Regions from separate parts of the Macrococcus armenti genome, predicted to be linked through region 2. Evidence: riboswitches for the same ligand, from Rfam matches in the RefSeq annotation. Region 2 holds a riboswitch; each other region holds the start of a gene.
What was found. Region 2 has a riboswitch for S-adenosylmethionine ahead of LAU42_RS03155 (methionine ABC transporter ATP-binding protein). Riboswitches for the same ligand answer to the same signal wherever they lie in the genome.
Positions count from the first base shown of each region.

Region 1: another riboswitch for S-adenosylmethionine. It lies ahead of LAU42_RS08195 (hypothetical protein); the one in region 2 lies ahead of LAU42_RS03155 (methionine ABC transporter ATP-binding protein).
Region 3: another riboswitch for S-adenosylmethionine. It lies ahead of LAU42_RS02510 (methionine ABC transporter ATP-binding protein); the one in region 2 lies ahead of LAU42_RS03155 (methionine ABC transporter ATP-binding protein).

Region 1 covers NZ_CP083608.1:1,566,425-1,569,710, reverse strand. The annotation lists gene LAU42_RS08210 (TetR/AcrR family transcriptional regulator) at 1-52, opposite strand, end outside; gene LAU42_RS11990 (GrpB family protein) at 116-310, opposite strand; gene LAU42_RS08200 (helix-turn-helix domain-containing protein) at 404-1,294, shown strand; gene LAU42_RS08195 (hypothetical protein) at 1,853-2,083, opposite strand; SAM riboswitch class I at 2,157-2,258, opposite strand; gene LAU42_RS08190 (ABC transporter permease) at 2,310-3,074, opposite strand; gene LAU42_RS08185 (ABC transporter ATP-binding protein) at 3,071-3,286, opposite strand, start outside.
Region 2 covers NZ_CP083608.1:577,930-581,215, reverse strand. The annotation lists gene LAU42_RS03160 (methionine ABC transporter permease) at 1-683, opposite strand, end outside; gene LAU42_RS03155 (methionine ABC transporter ATP-binding protein) at 673-1,701, opposite strand; SAM riboswitch class I at 1,774-1,877, opposite strand; gene LAU42_RS03150 (thioredoxin family protein) at 1,927-2,238, opposite strand; gene LAU42_RS03145 (toprim domain-containing protein) at 2,210-2,599, opposite strand; gene gcvH (glycine cleavage system protein GcvH) at 2,669-3,037, opposite strand; gene LAU42_RS03135 (Spx/MgsR family RNA polymerase-binding regulatory protein) at 3,111-3,286, opposite strand, start outside.
Region 3 covers NZ_CP083608.1:453,578-456,863, forward strand. The annotation lists gene LAU42_RS02505 (phospholipase D family protein) at 1-989, shown strand, start outside; SAM riboswitch class I at 1,073-1,179, shown strand; gene LAU42_RS02510 (methionine ABC transporter ATP-binding protein) at 1,252-2,268, shown strand; gene LAU42_RS02515 (methionine ABC transporter permease) at 2,258-2,923, shown strand; gene LAU42_RS02520 (MetQ/NlpA family ABC transporter substrate-binding protein) at 2,939-3,286, shown strand, end outside.

The sequences.
Region 1 (3,286 bases), 990 kb from region 2:
CAATTTCTAATATTAGTTGCTTTTTAGCTTCATGATTTACTATTTTCGGCATCGTCAATCTCCTTTTTAACACATATGTATTAAAATAATATAATCTTATTTTAATACATATGTGTTAAAAAAGAAAATAATATGATATGGAGTTCAGTTGAATTATGTTTTTAAGAGTAGGTATTGAATTACTTCCAATGTGATGGATATTAATCACTTCATCGTTCAGAATTTGAGCTAATGCGATCTTTTCATTTTGTAACATATTTGGCCATTCAGAATTATACGGGACAACCTCTAGTTTGCGTATTGGAGACATCCAACTTAAAATTGATTTTTATAATATAATACAGCAACATTTATCAAAAACAAATCGCAAGTAACAGTTACAATATTTATGAGGTGATACATATTGAGTCAGGATAATATCAATCAAATTATTGAACTTGTTGAGGAAAACTTATTAGAAAATTATACGTTAGACGATTATGTAAAGCGCACAGGTTATTCAAAGTTCCATTTGATGAGAATGTTCAAGAGAGCGACTGGTTATACATTTTATGACTATATAATAAGTAGACGTATTGCTTATGCTTCACAATATTTATTGTATACCGATATTAGTATTATCGATCTGGCTTTTGTACTGAACTTTCAATCTCAGGAAGCTTTCTCGAGAAGGTTTAAATCAGTGTACGGATTACCACCAGGTAAATATCGAAAATTGATGAGTGGATTAATAAATGATAACAAGGAGGAAGTAGTGATGACTTCAGAACATATTAAGGGATGGATATTGACTGGGACTGCGCCACATCTTTATGAAACCGTATTGGATACAAAGGTATATCATAGTGGACACCAATCAGCTTTATTATCATCTAAAGATAATGACGCAACGTATAATGAGAACACTTTCGGAACCTTAATGCAAAGTATTTCTGCAGAATCTTATAATAAAAAACGTGTGAAATTTTCAGCATTTATTAAAACAGAGTCAGCAGATAAATGTGGATTATGGGCTAGAATTGATGATGCTAAAAACGATGTAATGCAGTTTGATAACATGATGGATAGAGCAATTAACGGAACAAATGAATGGAATTATTACTCTGTCGTATTAGATGTAAATGAAAGTGCAGCATCAATACATTTTGGAGTTTTATTATTAGGTAAGGGTAAAGTATGGATTGATCAATTTAAATTAGAAGAAGTCGATGAAACAATACCATGTACTGATACGTTAACAAAAGCACAAGATCTGCCATCATTACCTATAAATTTAGACTTTGAGGATATGTAATATGAATAAGATATTGAAATTTAGGGTTTTAAATCTTTGTATTGCTTTAATATATTTAATACTTCTTTCAAAATTCTTATATTGGTTAGGTCATTATATATTTGATTATGATATACATTTGTTTGAATTTATTAAAATTCCCTATGCGAATACTTTAAGTACTATTGTTTTAGTAGGATTGGTAATTTTTCTAGAAAGTTATAGTGAAACTTTTGAAGAAAGTAATAGTAGATGAATTAATAAACTTATAAAAATTGGAATGCATGTATTTAATATATCAATGCATTCCAAATTTTTTTGCATAATTATCTTTTATAAATAATATATTCTTAATACTTTTTAATATACATAATTTGGATGTATATTAAAAATATAAAAACTGAAATGAGTTATTATGAATCATCAAAAATGGATTAGAGCATGAAAAACACTTTGCTTTATTTTAATAATAGTCGTTTTCATCATAGTCAGACCTTTGATAGAAGTGAAATAATAAAGGACGACGAATAAATATTGAAAAAAAAGCAACCGCGACTTGATTTGTCACGGTTGTTTTTATTAACAACGTTCTACTGTAATTTTAAAGCCGTCGACAATGAATTCTAACTTTTTCTGCTGCATGTGTTCTTTATTTTGTACTCTAGTATCATTAGCCTCAGCTTCGATCTTACCTAATTCCTGTTCCAGCTCTCGAATTTTGTAAACCTTATGCATATTCGATGCATAACTGTTCGGCTTTACCTGTCTTTGTTCGTTTAAATCTGCAAGTACATCTGCTCTCGTTCTCATATAAAACACTCCTCATAAAATTTTTACAATAAAAATAAGCTCATCTTAAAGAAAGAAGAGCTTGAGTAAGAACTTCTTATCTTTCAAGATTACATCTTGTTGGAATTAGCACAGTGCATACGCCTGTTGCTGAGGTTTCATAGGGCCAAGTCCCTCCACCTGCTCTGAATAAGATACGAGCTATTTTTTTGTATATTTATTATAACATATTTTGTTCTTGTTGTGTTTAAATTTCGGCCTTATTAAAGCGATATATACTTAATATAATACTTAACAATATGATCATTATTGTGATGATGATAGGTGTAAACATTTGGCTAAATACAGTTTTTTCAATCATTATATCTGTGTTTTTCTGGATGAGTTGTAATGGTAACTTATCTTTAATGTGTTTAAACATGCTAAGTATGAACATCATGACAACGATTAACAGTATACCTAACATTACAGCAATATTATTCTTGAGCAAAGTTGATAAAAGCATAATAATACTAAGTAACATTACTCCGAATAACCAGCTCATCATGTAAGCGGCGAGTTTATAGGATCCTTCGTTATTGAAATAATATAATGTATAAGAATATTGGATGAGCGCACCTATAATGTATGCGATTGTCCAGATGATTGTACTGATGATCCATTTAGAAAGTATAATGTATTTTCTGCTTAAACCTTTTGTAATTAAATTGAGCAATGTTCCTCTTGATAATTCGTTTGTTAAAATACCGCTGAACATAATTACTAATATAATGAGCCCTATTTGATTGATATTTTTGAAAAATTGAATATATGAATCTATATAGGTAGCTTCAGGAATATTAAAGTCTTTCACTGTTGAGGGGAGAGCATTCTTTATAATGTCTGGCATTATAATGGCTGTGAGAGGACTCATAATTCCAAGTATCATGAATACGATGATAATAGGTATTAATTTATTTGTGCGTATACTCTCAGTCCATTCTTTTTGAAGCATAATCATTAGCTGATTCATGATGTAACCTCCAAATAAAGCGTTTCTATATTATTATCGATACGCTCGATATATTCTGGGTAAATTTGCAGCATATTTAATTTTTCATATAGTGTCTGCATGGCCGAATCATTTGATGATATGAATGTATACTGACCATCAATCGTATAATCAAAATATGGGCTTAGTTTTTCTTTTTCTGTTTGATTTATCTTTAATTTGAGTCGAATTAA
Region 2 (3,286 bases):
ATGCGTTTCGTTAATAGATCACCAATAAGCTGAATAACAAATACAATGACTAATATTAATACGGTTGACACTAAAATGACATCATTTTGTGCTCTTGTAAAACCAACTAAATATGCTAAGTTCCCTAATCCTCCAGCACCGATAACTCCTGCAATCGCTGTTGAACCGACAAGCGCAATCGCTGTAACAGTAATACCTGATACAAGGGCTGGCAAACTTTCAGGAATTAGTACTTTTCGAATTAGCGTAAAAGTACTCGCGCCCATAGATTGTACCGCTTCGATGACACCTTTATCGATTTCTTTCATCGCAATCTCAACGAGTCGTGCATAAAATGGTGATGCTCCGATAATTAAAGCCGGAAGTGCACCTTTAACACCACTAATCGTCTGCATGATAAGGTTAGTGAACGGGAAGAGCAATAGAATGAGAATAATAAAAGGTATTGCTCGGAATAAATTCACTAAAAATGCAGTAATAGAATAAAATATTCGCACACCTTTATTTTTACTTCTTGATGTTAAAAATAAAATAATACCGATAATCAGTCCGAAAATAAATGTAAAGAACGTTGAAATTAAAGTCATCTGCAATGTTTCAAGTGTTGCTGTCCATACATCTGGCCAGACGACATTTTTGAAACTCAACATGTCTCTAATCGTATCCGAAAAACTAGTTTGCATCCTGCTCTACCTCCACTTCTACACCGTGCGTCTTAAGTTCTTCTGCAATCGTAACGAGATCTCCTTTCACAGATGTAAGATGAACGATTAAGTGACCAAATGAACCTGCCTGAGTATGTTTAACATTTCCTGCTAATATATTCATATCCAGCCCATACTTCTTAATTACTTTGCTGACAATTGGCTGACCTGTTGCGGATCCGATGAACTTTAAGCGTAGTAATGTTCCGACTGGATACTGTGCTTTAATATCCTTAATTGAAGTTTCAAGCTCATCATCAGAAATATCATCTTTGACGAAACGTTTAGTAATACTTGTCTTTGGATTGTTAAACACGTTTAAAACTGTACCTTCTTCAACAACTTTACCGAGCTCCATTACCGCAACACGGTGACAAATTTTTCGAATAACTTCCATCTCATGTGTAATTAAGATAATCGTTAAATTCAGTTTTTTATTAATATCAACAAGCAGTTCTAATATTTCATCAGTCGTCTGTGGATCCAGAGCACTTGTCGCCTCATCACAGAGTAATACTTTTGGATCATTGCTGAGTGCACGTGCAATACCGACACGTTGCTTCTGACCACCGGATAATTCAGAAGGATAAGCATTTTCTCGCCCTTCTAGTCCAACGAGTTTAATTAATGATTTAACTTTATGATCTATATCAGCTTTATTTACACCTGCTATTTCAAGTGGTAATGCAATATTGTCATACACAGTGCGTGACCATAATAAATTAAAGTGCTGGAATATCATTGAAATTTTCTGGCGCTTTTTGTTTAAAATTTTCTGATCAAGTTTATTAATCACATCATTGTCGACAATTACTTCACCAGTCGTCGGTTTTTCAAGTCCGTTAAACATACGAATTAACGTACTTTTTCCGGCACCACTAAATCCGATAATACCATATATATCACCTTGATTAATTTCAAGGCTTACATGATTAACAGCTGTAATATCGCCTTTTTTCGTTGTAAACGTTTTTACAACATCATTTAATTTAATCACATGCATCCTCCTAAATAAAAAGTCGTCTTTCTCAAATAAATAAGAAAGACGACATAATAATATATTTCGACTCTCTCATCTTCTAAAGTATACACTTTATGTGAATTGGCACCTTGTCATTATATGACGGTTGCCGGGTTTCATAGGGCACATCCCTCCACCTCTCTTGATAAGAGCAACTATTTAATTGTTTTGTTAATGAATTATATATTAAAGTAATTTGAATTATTCGTCAATAGTATTTCTCAATATTTCGTATATTGAAGTAACTGACTCAAATTTGAATACTGTCTTTACGACGCTATCATCTTTAATGACGAGTAGTACTGGCACACTCGAAATTTTATAAGTTTCGCAAAGTGATTCATAATAATTTAAGTCGAGTTTCAACACCTTACATTGTATTGTCATATTCGCGATATCTAGCATCTTTTCTGCAAGTTTACAAGTGCCGCAAAACGGCGTGTATCCAAATATGATATAATCACTTTCTAATCCAGTTAAATCTTTAGATTGCAAATGCGTTCTGATACTCATAACGTTGTGGCTTACCTTTCCATTCAAACTGTTCTTTAATTTCAAAATCATAACGACTAACAACTTTAGCTAAGTAATCAAGCGGACAATTGCTTACCTCGCCATACTTAGGATCAATATAAATATGTTGCCCTTCGCTAAGATGACGTTTAAACCAGTTTCTGATTTTACGCCCTGCCTTATCGCTGTCGGTCATAATATAAACTTTATGATGATACAAATCTTCAATCATAGCATCTAACTTTTCGATGCCCATCGTGCCATGTGTGCAAATAATATGTACAGGTTCCGTTAATACTTCTTGTAATCGTTTCTTGTCTCGCTTACCTTCTACTACGATGACCTTTTGAATTACAGACATTGTCCATCACCTTTTTCGTCATATTAAAAAAATCCTTGATAATAAATATTATCAAGGAAATTATACCATTTATGCATTAATCATTTCATCATATTGTGCTTGATCCATTAAATCAGCAAGTTCGCTATCGTCTGCTTCAACTTTGATCATCCATGCTTGATCCATAGCAGATTCGTTAACTAACTCAGGAGAATCTTCTAATTCATCGTTAACTTCTACAACTTTACCAGAGATTGGTGCATATAATTCAGAAACAGTTTTAACTGACTCAACGCTACCGAATGGTGAACCTGCAGTAATTTCATCTCCTACTTCTGGAAGTTCAACGAATACGATATCCCCTAATTCTGATTGTGCAAAGTCTGTAATTCCGATAACTTTAACGTTATCTTCTGATTTTACCCACTCATGATCTTTTGAAAATTTTAAGTTTGACATTATAAGCCCTCCATATATATAAAATACTTAACATCTTTATAATGACACAATGTAAGCGTTTCTTCAATCTTTTTTATAACCAAGTTTGTTTATACTCTACTTCCTTAAACCCTAATGTGATTTTATCACCTTTTACTGCTAAAGGACGCTTAACAAGCATGCCGTCTGAAGCAAGTAATTCAAGTTTCTCTTCATATGACTTTTTATCAAGTGTTTCCTTTAAATTCAGCTCTTTAAATTTAGTACCAA
Region 3 (3,286 bases), 120 kb from region 2:
TTTATGAAACGAATCTTGTAAAACTTCGTGATTCAAATCCAATATACTCAGGGTTATGGCGACCGACTTTACGCTTTTTCGGAAATAACGAGAATGGTCTCATTCCGAATATATTCTCTAAAGAAGCACCGAATGTAACGGTACGAGGTTTCGCAAGATTACTTAATATGAAAGCGAATCATCGAAAAACATTAGTAACAGAAGATGCCGCAATCATATCAAGCAGCAATCCACACGACCCTAGCGGACATCATCAGAACGTTGCAGTAAAAGTAACAGGCCAATTACAGGAAGATTTGATTAAAAGTGAAATTCATGCACTGAACATGAGCGGTAGTAATTTATCAGCAAGTGATTTCGCGATAAAAAATCACGCATATAGCAATGACATGGATTATAAAACAACACTCGTAACAGAGGCTAAAGTGAAAGAAGCGGTACTGCGAAATATTAACAGCATGAAGTCCGGGGATAATATTAAGATGGGAATGTTTTATTTATCTGATCGTGATATCGTAAAATCACTATTAAATGCATCAGACCGTGGTGTAGAGGTTCGCATTATTTTAGATGTAAATAAAGAAGCATTCGGAAAGGAAAAGCCGGGTATACCAAACAAACCTGTTGCGCATGAACTCATCTCAAAGTCAGACGATCATATAAAAGTGAGATGGGCGGTGAGTCACGGAGAACAATTCCATGCGAAATATACACTTTTTAGAAGTTTATCGACTGGTGAGAGCACTGTAATACTTGGAAGTGCGAACTTAACACGTCGAAACGTTGGAGACTATAACATGGAAACAGACGTTGTGATTTCCGGTAAAAGCGACTTAAGCGTATTTAAACAACTAAACGATACATTTGATGCAATGTGGGAAAACAAATATGCGCATGTAACAGATGATTATGACGTCCAGAAAGATCCATCGTTTATTAAAGACGTCTTATACCGTGTACAGGAGTTTACAGGGTTATCGAGTTTCTAAAAAAAACTAAATTTTTAAAAAAGTTTAAAAATAATATTGACTTATTTATGTATCACATGTAATATGTAAAACAACTTAATAATAATTTATCAAGAGAGACAGAGGGATATGGCCCGATGAAGTCTCAGCAGCGGACTCTACTACAGAGCACTGTGCTAAATCCATCAAGCATTAGCTTGGCAGATAAATGTTGAACGTATAACACTCATTTAGCTCAAGCTATGTGAGTGTTTTTTTATTTGAAGGAGGAGGAAAAATGGGCATAATCGAAATTCAGGATGTTACGAAAGTATATACTACGAAAAAAGGTGAAGTTCATGCACTGAATCATGTGGACTTAACGATTGAGAAAGGACAAGTATTTGGAATTGTTGGTTACTCAGGTGCAGGTAAATCAACTTTGCTGAGATTAATAAATCGTCTGGAAAAACCGACGACAGGGAATGTTATCGTAGAAGGTCAGGATATTACGACGATAAGAGAGAAAACATTGAGAAAAAGACGTCAGAATATCGGTATGATATTTCAGCAATTTAACTTATTTAAATCAAAAACGGTAGGAGACAATATTAGATATCCGCTTAAATTATCAAAGCGATATAACAAATCAGAAATCGAATCAAGAGTTGATGAGTTGTTAAACTTTGTTGGTTTAATTGATAAAAAAGATGATTATCCAAATCAACTCTCAGGAGGGCAGAAGCAGAGAATAGGGATAGCGAGAGCACTTGCAACAGAACCGGATATATTACTCTGTGATGAAGCAACGAGTGCGCTTGATCCTGAAACGACAGATGATATATTAAACTTACTGAAGAAAATAAATGAGAGACTCAATATTACAATTGTCATTATTACACATGAGATGGAAGTCGTTAAAAAGATTTGCGATGAAGTTGCTGTAATGGAACACGGCAAAGTCGTAGAACAGAATAAAGTATTTGAACTGTTCACTTCGCCAAAGCATCCTGTTACGAAACGATTTGTTCATAGCGTATTAAATGATGATATACCTAATGAAATTAAAACATCAGATCGTAAATTATACCGTTTTATTTTCAGTCATCAGCAAATCTTAAAGCCGGCACTCAGTCAGGTCGGTCGACAGTTTGGGGTTGATTTCAATATTTTGTATGGTGGTATAACCGAGTTAACTGATAGATTATTTGGGAATTTGTTAATCGAAGTGATAGGATCATCTTCTAATATTGATGCAGCGCTGAATCAATTACGTGAATTTAAAATTGATATAAAGGAGGTAGAAGGATTTGAAAACTGATATTACAACATTTTATCCAGTTATTATCGAGCAGACGATCAACACATTAATCATGGTGGTGATTACATTATTCTTTGCAGTACTGATTGGGCTTCCACTCGGAATATTACTTTATGCGACTGCAAAAGGTAATATACTGGAAAACAAGTTTGTGAATGGTATATTAAATGCACTGATTAATACGATCAGGCCCATTCCATTTATCATCTTCCTTGTCGCATTAATCCCGGTTACGAGATTTTTAGTTGGAACATCAATTGGAATATGGGCAGCGATTTTCCCGATGACACTCGCAGCTTCATTATCCATCGCACGTATTGTAGAAAACAATATTGTATCTGTAGATAAAGGTGTGATAGAAGCAGCAGAAGCAATGGGGTCAAGCAAGTTCGATATATTATTTAAAGTACTCATACCTGAAGCTGCGGGTGCTTTAATATTAGGTTTAACATTTACGACTGTATCACTAATTGAATTCTCGGCAGTAGCAGGACTCGTTGGAGCTGGCGGTATAGGTTACTTGGCATTTACATATGGTTATCAGAGATTTGATGTATTGATTATGTTTATTACAGTCGTCATACTAATCATACTCGTTCAGATTACACAATTTATCGGTAATAAATTTGCAAGCATATATACAAATAGACTATAAAAGGGAGCAATGAACATGAAAAAATTATTCGTATTATTATTAAGTTTAATCGTTGTACTGGCAGCATGTGGGAGTAAGGAGAGTAAAGAAAAAACTGTGAAGATTGGTGTCACTGGCGTAGACTCTAAAGTTTGGGAAGTAGTGAAGAAAGAAGCAAAGCAGGAAGGTATTAATATTGAATTTGTAGAGTTTCAAGATTACACAGCACCAAATAAAGCATTGAATGAAGGTGAAATTGATTTAAACGCATTCCAGCACTTTGCATTTTTAGATCAGTTTAAAAAGGATCATAATCTTGATATTTCAGTATTAGGTACGACAGTATTTGCACCACTTGGCGTATATTCAGAAAAAGTAAAATCA